4 regions of the Massilia scottii genome follow, and region 1 is predicted to be linked to each of the others. Evidence: predicted binding sites of a transcription regulator. Region 1 holds the regulator's gene; each other region holds the start of a gene.
What was found. The regulator sigma-54, encoded in region 1, starts transcription at its own class of promoters, with help from an activator protein. The targets are predictions, from matches to a motif close to TGGCANGNAANCTGCTTT.
Positions count from the first base shown of each region.

Region 2: RBA41_RS05690 (pilin) is a predicted target of sigma-54. The motif match lies at 1,142-1,159, and genes of this name have one in related genera.
Region 3: RBA41_RS00520 (urease accessory protein UreD) is a predicted target of sigma-54. The motif match lies at 1,050-1,067, and genes of this name have one in related genera.
Region 4: glnA (type I glutamate--ammonia ligase) is a predicted target of sigma-54. The motif match lies at 973-990, and genes of this name have one in related genera.

Region 1 is NZ_JAVCWM010000009.1:160,553-162,757, forward strand. Features, by position in the region: gene RBA41_RS14920 (hypothetical protein) at 1-105, shown strand, start outside; gene RBA41_RS14925 (RNA polymerase factor sigma-54) at 128-1,600, opposite strand; gene lptB (LPS export ABC transporter ATP-binding protein) at 1,603-2,205, opposite strand, start outside.
Region 2 is NZ_JAVCWM010000003.1:326,325-328,529, forward strand. Features, by position in the region: gene RBA41_RS05685 (pilin) at 1-345, opposite strand, end outside; gene RBA41_RS05690 (pilin) at 658-1,089, opposite strand.
Region 3 is NZ_JAVCWM010000001.1:124,452-126,656, forward strand. Features, by position in the region: gene RBA41_RS00515 (DUF1302 domain-containing protein) at 1-941, shown strand, start outside; gene RBA41_RS00520 (urease accessory protein UreD) at 1,078-1,917, shown strand; gene RBA41_RS00525 (urease subunit gamma) at 1,935-2,205, shown strand, end outside.
Region 4 is NZ_JAVCWM010000018.1:29,427-31,631, forward strand. Features, by position in the region: gene RBA41_RS22660 (rhodanese-like domain-containing protein) at 282-740, opposite strand; gene glnA (type I glutamate--ammonia ligase) at 1,051-2,205, shown strand, end outside.

The DNA.
Region 1 (2,205 bases):
CGCAGCTGGGATGCGGGCCGGCGCATGGCACCCGGCCTGGGAACGTTCAAGGCGGTGAACCAGTACGAGCAGCTGCTGCTGCGCGAGCACCCGGAATTTTTCTAGGCGCCGCGCAGCTCTGAGCAGGCTAGAGGCACTTGCGCAGGGCGACCGGCGGAATCTTGAGCGCTTCGCGGTACTTGGCGACCGTGCGGCGCGCGATCACCATGCCCTGCTCGCCCAGCATGTCGGCGATCTTGCTGTCCGACAGAGGGCTCTTGGGATCTTCGGCGCTGGTGAGCTGCACGATCAGCGCGCGGATCGCCGTCGATGACGCTTCGCCGCCCGCTTCGGTGGCCACGTGGCTGCCGAAAAAATATTTGAGCTCGAACATGCCGTGCGGCGTCATCATGTACTTTTGCGTGGTCACGCGCGAGATCGTACTTTCGTGCAGGCCGAGCGTGTCGGCGATTTCACGCAGCACGAGCGGGCGCATCGCCACCGCACCGTGCGAGAAGAAATTGCGCTGGCGTTCGACGATCGCTTCGGCCACCCGCAAGATGGTATCGAAACGCTGGCGCATGTTCTTGATCAGCCACTTCGCTTCCTGCAGCTGCGCGCCCATCTGCCCTTCGCCCTTGCCCTGCTTGAGCAGCGCGGCGTACATGCTGTTCACGCGCAGGCGCGGCATGACATCGTTATTGAGCATCACCGACCAGCCGTTTTTCGCCTTGCGCACGATCACGTCCGGCACCACGTAGTCCGATACGTCCGACGCGAACTCCGCGCCCGGATGCGGATTGCACTGGCGGATCACGGTCTGCGCCTCGCGCAAGTCTTCATCGTCGCAGTCGAGCGCCTTTTTCAGCTTGTTGAATTCACGCTGCGCGAACCAGGTCAGGTGGTTCTCGACGATGGTCAGCGCCATGCGCCGCGTCACCAGCGCCACACAAGGCATGCGCCGGATCTGCAGCGCCAGGCACTCGGACGCGTTGCGCGCGCCCACGCCAACCGGATCGAAACTTTGCAGCAGCGCCAGCGCCGTGCGCAGTTCTTCAATTTCGATATCCAGCTCGGGTGGCATGCGCTCGTGGATTTCTTCCAGCGTTTCGGTCAGGTAGCCGTTGTCGTCGATGGCGTCGACGATCAGTTCGACCAGCGCGCGGTCGCGCGCCTCCAGCACGGTCACGCGCATCTGCTCCATCAGGTGCTCGCGCAAGGTGGTGGCCGAGGCTTCCAGCTGCGGGCGCGAATCCTCATCGTCGGATGTCTTGGCGCGACCGAGGTCGCCCCATTCGCCATCGTTGTCGCTGCTGGCCGGGCTGTCCGCCTCGCCGCCTTCGAAGCCCTCGCCTTCGGCCGGCGCCGGCGCATCCTGCGCACCCGGCTCGGGCGCCGCTTCGGTCGGCGTCGAGGTGCTGCTGATGGCGCCATCGCCCAGCAGGCGCACCGAATGATCGAGCGGATCGTCGAGCCGTTCGAGCAGCGGGTTGTCGCTTAACAGCTGTTCCAGTTCCTGGTGCAGTTCCAGGGTCGACAACTGCAGCAGCCGGATCGACTGCTGCAGCTGGGGCGTGAGGGCGAGGTGCTGTGAGGTGCGTAGTTGAAGGGACTGTTTCATGCCTACATCCGGAAGTGTTCGCCCAGGTAGACCCGGCGCACGGATTCATCGGCGATGATGTCGTCGGGTCGACCGGAGGCGAGCACCGCACCCTGGTTGATGATGTAGGCGCGATCGCAAATGCCGAGCGTTTCGCGCACGTTGTGGTCGGTGATCAGGACCCCGATGCCGCGCTGCTTGAGGAAGCGCACGATGCGCTGGATCTCGATGACGGCAATCGGATCGACCCCGGCGAACGGTTCGTCGAGCAGCACGAAACGCGGGTTGGTCGCCAGCGCGCGCGCGATCTCGACCCGGCGCCGCTCGCCGCCCGACAGCGACATGGCCTGGTTCTCGCGCAGTTTTTCAATTTGCAGGTCGGCCAGCAGGGTGTCCAGGCGTTCGTTGATCTGGGCTTTGGTCAGCGACTTGCCGTCCACCTTTTGCAGTTCCAGCACGGCGCGGATGTTTTCTTCCACCGTCAGCTTGCGGAACACCGACGCTTCCTGCGGCAGGTACGACAGGCCGAGCGCGGCGCGGCGGTGGATCGGCAGGCTCGAAATATCGACTCCGCTGATATCGATCGTGCCCGCGTCCGACGGCACCAGGCCGACGATCATGTAGAA
Region 2 (2,205 bases), on a different contig from region 1:
GACACTGGCGGGACCGCCCTTGATCACGCAGCTGACACCGACTACCCCGGCAACCGCGGCCGTGGTGCTGATCGTGCAATTAATCGACTCGGACTGGAGCTTGGTGGCAAGCATGGTGGTTGCGGCATCCAGATTGGGCGTGTTGACGATTTCGGTATCGATACCGGTGCGTGCTCCCGCTGATTCTTCGATCGCGACGGACACTTTGGACTTGGCCACGTAATCCAGGTAGAGCGGCATGGCAACCGCCGCCAGCACCCCGATGATGGCAACGACGATCATCAACTCAATCAGCGTAAAACCAGCCTGGCGACGGTCTGCGATGTGCTTGAAAGATGTCATCATGGCGCGATTGGTGGCAGGTGAGATGGGCGGGCTATCGATTACAGGATAGCAGCGTCATTAAATTTGGGGAAGAAAGACCTGGAGGTTCAAGGCACGACAGGATTTGCCGCATGTATCTTGAAGCGCGGTGGCTTGGTTTCACGTTGGAAGACTGTGCAACTGTACTGCTGCGCTGTGTCGTCGCCTTACTGCAGGGAAATCCGAAGCGGCTGTGAACAGGTTATTGACAATGTCGTGCGAACAAGCTGGGTGAATCTGCAACATACCCCCAAGCAATACTGCTCGGGGGTATGGAATACTAATTAATTAGTATTAAACCTTGCATTCTTTTGGTTTGAATTTGTCATTAACGCTCGAGGTGCAGGCCCATTTGCCGTCACCAGCAGTACGTTCCCACTTGATGGTTTGACCGGTGACGTCCGAATTGCCGATCATCGTGCACTCGATGCTACCAGCGCCATTGATCGTGACGGCTGCGGCGATGGCCGAGCAACGCTTGGTGTTCAGTGCCAGGCCGACTTCTTGAGGGGTAGAAGTAAGATCGCCAGCTGCCAGGCGGGTTTCTACCTGCACTTTACCTGGGGTGATTTCAGCCAGGGAAGCAGCAACTTGCGACTTAGCAACATAATCCTGATACGCTGGCAGTGCAACAGCAGCCAAGATACCGATAATTGCAACAACGATCATCAGTTCGATCAGGGTAAAACCAGCTTGCGCTTTTTTCATCATTTTCATCGATTTCATTTTAATACTCCTAGTTGTGAATTTTTCGGAACTACTGGACCGTACATGGATATAAGCAATTGCTGTGCCAGCTCGCTCCGGCGGCATTTTTCCCGCGAGCGGCCGAATTTTCACGAATCACGCGCGGTTTCGATTGCAGTAGTGACAGATTTTGGCAAATCTGGGTGTCACTTTTTGTCGTTTGACATATTTTGCCCCTAAGGCGCGTGTTGGCCGATGCTGCAGCCCCCGTTTTTGCCCGTCGGAAGGTCGGCAGCAGGCGGCACAGGACGTCGACCGGGCGCGACTGAACAGTAACGGGGGGATCCGGCGGGGAATGCGAGCCCGCGGCAACGCCGCAGCGCTGCGCGCCAGGAGAGGCAAGATCGCAACTATTCATCAGCGGGGCACCCGGCGCATATTGTCGGCAGCTCGCGGGAAGCAGTGAGCGGTGAGCGGTGCGGCGTACGCGCCAGCGCTCGTGCACAACGGCGGTCAGTATCGATACTGTCACCGACAAGGTTCGGCTGTACAGGGCTACCAACGGTCGTCTATTGCCGGCTATCACTAAGAACAGTGACGCCACTTCCCCCCGGCTGTCGCTGACGCTAGCGCAGGCTGTCGAAGGTCTGCTCAAGGGCATCATCGTTGGCGGCGGATTCGCCATGTCATCATATAGTGAAGCAGTGCCGTGCGGTAGCTGCGGCCCACCTTGCGAAAATGCGGCAGCACCGCGCGCTTCGTGCGTACGCCCGGCAGGCTGCTTCCCGGATCGCGCCGTCCTCGTACGGCGCGCTGAAGCCCGCGGTAAGCTTCGGCTTGCAGCACGCCTCGATAGCTGGCGAGGCGGCTTTGCCGATGGATGACCTTGCAGCCAGCCCCATGATGAGAAATTCACGACAGGGCACGGCCTACTCATCCGCGTCAGGTATAGCGTACGCTTCCCTCCCGCAGCACAAGGTTGGGCGGGGAAAGCAGCAGTTGATGGAGCGGGAGCCTTGTCGGCACCGTACGGATGATGCTGGAGAGATACAGGTCTGCTTGACGGGTGCCTGCCGCCCCTTGGCCAGGCCAGCCATTGCGGCCCCTTCCGGTGCTCTTACCGGGAAGCCGTGATAAAAAAAAGCCCCGGTCTCC
Region 3 (2,205 bases), on a different contig from region 1:
CTTTCGTCAAGCGCATGGACAATCCCGAGCCGGTCGACGAGCGCCAGTACGGCGCCGCGCTGACCTGGAAGTCGGCGCCGCTGGCCCTGGATGTGGGCCTGTATCATGCGCGCTACACCAGCCGCAACCCGCTGCCGGGCGTGCGCAAGGCACAGCGGACCGGCACAGGCCTGATCGCGGGCGACCCGGATGGCAAGAATATGCGCTACTTCACCGAATACGTGGGCGGTATCGCCATGACGTCGCTGACGCTCGCGCACCGGCGCGCGCACGGGATCCTGTTCGGGGAGCTGACCCACCGTCCCAATCAGCCGATCCAGCTGCCGCCCGGAGACACCTTGCCGGCATTCCTCAATCCTGCGATTGTCACCTTGCTGCGCAAGGATGTCGATGCGCTCGCGCCAGGCGCGCTGTATCACACCTACGACCGCTATCGCACCTTTCAGCTGCAGGCGGGCGTGCAGCAGGATTGGCCGCTGGTGGGGGGGATTGCCATCAGCACGCTGGGCGAGGTCGTGGTCAAGCACGTCGCCGGGCTGCCCGATCCGGCAGTGCGGCGCTATGGCCGCGCCGACCAGTATGGCAATGGTCCCGTCAAAGGGGCTTGCCCGGTCACCAGCAGCGACGCCGCCCGCCAGTGCAGCGCCGACGGCTACGTCACTCCCAACGCCCATGCCTACCGGGTGCGGATGGACGCGCGCATGGCGCAGGTGGTGAAAGGGCTGAACCTGCACGCCTGGGCGCAACTGCAGCATGAAGTGAAGGGATGGTCGTACGACTTCCTGCTCAGCGAGGGCCGCCGCACGATGAACGTCGGGATGCGGATGGAATACCTGAAGCGCTACGCGGCCGAGGTGGCGTACCTGCCGGTGTGGGGTGGCGTGTACAACACGCAGGTCGACCGCGATGTCCTGTCGGTGTCGATGGGCGTGAAGTTCTAGTGACACGCCGATAGCGCACCGAACGCACCAAGCCGGTGCGAGCGCGCCGTCGCGGTGCGCCTGATCACCGGTTGCGGGCGCGCCGCACCGTGAACGTGCCCCGCGTGCTGGCACGCATCCTGCTCTTTCGACAGGTATGCGAGATTGCCACCAGACCGATCCGACCCAGAGTGCATGGCAAGCCAGCCTGCGGCTGCGCTTCGCCGACGATGCGGGCACCACGCGCCTGCTGGAGCGTATCCACAGCGGGCCGCTGCGCGTGCAAAAACCGTTGTATCCGGAAGGCCCGCGCATCTGCCACGCCATCGTCGTGCACCCGCCCGGCGGCGTGGTGGGCGGCGACCGGCTGGCGGTGGGCGTGGCCGCGGGCGACGCCAGTCACGCCTTTCTCACTTCGCCCGGCGCCGCCAAATGGTATCGCGCCAACGGCAAAATCTCGCGCCAGGATGTGCTGATCGAAGCCGGCGCCGGCGCGGCCGTCGAATGGATGCCGCAGGAAGCCATCTTCTTCAACGGCGCTCACGTGGCGCTGGAACAACGGGTCGAACTGGCGGCGAACGCCTGCTACATCGGCTGCGACATCCTGTGCTTCGGCCGGCGCGCCTCGGGCGAAACCTTCGACAGCGGCACCATCACCCAGCACACGCAGATTCGCCGTGGCGGCAAGCTGCTGTGGTGGGAGCAGGGCGCGCTGCACGGCGGCAGCGCCGCGATGCACAGCCCATTGGGACTGAACGGCGCCAGCGTCTGCGCCACCCTGGTCGGCGTCGGCAAGCCGGCCGGCGGCGCCCTGATCGACGCCATGCGCGCGCTCGATCCGGCACTTGGCATCACCCAAATCAAATCGGTGTTCGTTGCGCGCTACCTGGGCAACGACAGCGAAGGCGCGCGCCGTGCCATTTTCAGCGTGTGGCAGTTATTGCGCCCGCACCTGCTCGGGTGCGCCGCGCCGCTGCCGCGCATCTGGACTACCTAGACAAGAGAACACGATCCATGGACCTGACCCCGCGCGAAAAAGACAAACTGCTGATCTTCACCGCCGCCTTGCTGGCCGAACGGCGCATGGCGCGCGGCCTCAAACTCAATTATCCGGAAGCCGTGGCCCTGATCAGCGCGGCCATCATGGAGGGCGCGCGCGACGGCAAGACGGTGGCGCAGCTGATGTCCGAGGGCGCCGCCATCCTGACCCGCGCCGAGGTCATGGACGGCATCGCCGAGATGATCCCCGATATCCAGGTCGAAGCGACCTTCCCGGACGGCAGCA
Region 4 (2,205 bases), on a different contig from region 1:
ATGGGATATTTATCAAAGCTGTTCGAGCGTATTTGAAATATCTAACCTGTGCGTCCGCAGGGCGTGGAAACCTAATTTCCTGGCGAGCGCCGGTAGAACATTATTTGTCCATCGGCCCATATTACTCCCACTTAGGAGGATCGACTGAACAAACGTAGTCGTTAAATTAGTAGCTACAATTTTTATAGGAAAACCAGAACTTGTTAAGTGGAGTTTAACTGGTTATTGGGTGACGTGATTCATCTAAGCTTGGATGGGGCAGACGACGATCAACTGCTACTTCAAGCCCCCAGCCAGGGCAATCCCGCCTTGCACCATCCACCCACCGTCTTGCGGTGTCCGTCCGCGTCCTTGTCGCCCTCGAAGCCTTCCAGAATATCGAACGACTGCGCATAGCCATTTTCTGTTGCCACCCGTGCGGCGTGGCGCGACCTGACGCCCGAGCGGCACAAAAACAGCAGCACTTCATCCTTCTGCGCCACCGCTTCCAACTGCTGCACGAAATCGGGATTCGGTGCGCCATCGGGCCAGGTGCTCCACTGCACCGCACAGTGCTGCTGCGCCGGAATGGCGACCTTGCCCACCCACGCGCGCTCGGCATCGGTGCGCACGTCGACCAGGCGCACGCGCGCCTCGCTTTGCAGCAGTTCCCACGCTTCCTGCGGCGTCACCGCTCCCGCATACGGTTGGCCGGGCGCGCGGGTGCGGGCGGCGGCAAGCAGGGTGTCGGCGTTACTCATGGCGTATTCCTCGGTCAAGTTTGCGATTATTATATGAGCGGCGCACCACGGCGCGGCATTTTTACCTTTTCGGTGCATGATGCATCAACTTGGTGCAATCCGAAAGATTCGCACCAAGGCGGTGCGCTCCCGATCAGGCGCCCGGCCCGGCGCCGCGGCAGGGACTCCGGAGTTTAGTGATATTTGGCAGCATTTTCAACGCTGCTATGCCATTCGGTCCGCATGGTCCGGCTGGCACGCTTTCTGCTATGATCCCTGTGAGTTTTGCCGCCGAGGTGGCAACCCCCCATTTATATTAGGAGAGATACGCATGGCAATGACGGCCGCAGAAGTCTTGGAAATGGTTAAAGAGAAGCACGTTCGCTTTGTGGACTTTCGCTTCGCCGACACGCGTGGCAAAGAGCAGCACGTAACGGTTCCGGTATCGCACTTCGATCTCGACAAATTTGAATCGGGCCACGCTTTCGACGGCTCGTCGATCGCCGGCTGGAAGGGCATCGAAGCGTCCGACATGCTGCTCATGCCAGACCCGAACACGGCCAACATCGATCCGTTCATGGAAGAAGTCACGCTGTTCATGCAGTGCGACGTCATCGAGCCGGCCGACGGCAAGGGCTACGACCGCGATCCGCGTTCGATCGCCAAGCGCGCCGAAGCCTACCTCAAGTCGACCGGCATCGGCGACACCGCCTACTTCGGCCCCGAGCCGGAATTCTTCATCTTCGACAGCGTGCGCTGGAAGATCGACATGTCGGGCTGCTTCGTCAAGATCGATTCGGATGAATCGTCGTGGGCGACCGATGCCAAGACCGAAGGCGGCAACAGCGGCCACCGTCCAACCGTCAAGGGCGGCTACTTCCCGGTGCCACCAGTCGATTCGTTCCAGGACATGCGCTCGGAAATGTGCCTGATCCTCGAAGAACTGGGCATCCCGGTCGAAGTGCACCACCACGAAGTGGCCGGCGCCGGCCAGAATGAAATCGGCACCAGGTTCTCGACCCTGGTCGAGCGCGCCGACTGGACCCAGAACCTGAAATACGTGGTCTGGAACGTGGCCCACAGCTATGGCAAGACCGCTACCTTCATGCCGAAACCGATCGTTGGCGACAACGGCTCGGGCATGCACGTGCACCAGTCGATCTGGAAAGACGGCAAGAACCTGTTCGCCGGCGACGGCTATGCCGGCCTGTCGGAAGATGCGCTGTTCTACATCGGCGGCATCATCAAGCACGCCAAGGCACTGAACGCGATCACCAACCCGGGCACCAACTCGTACAAGCGCCTCGTGCCAGGCTACGAAGCGCCGGTCAAGCTGGCTTACTCGGCCAAGAACCGTTCGGCTTCGATCCGCATCCCGCACGTGGCGAACCCGAAAGGCCGCCGCATCGAGACCCGCTTCCCGGATCCGCTGGCCAACGTGTACCTGTGCTTCGCCGCGCTGCTGATGGCTGGCCTGGACGGTATC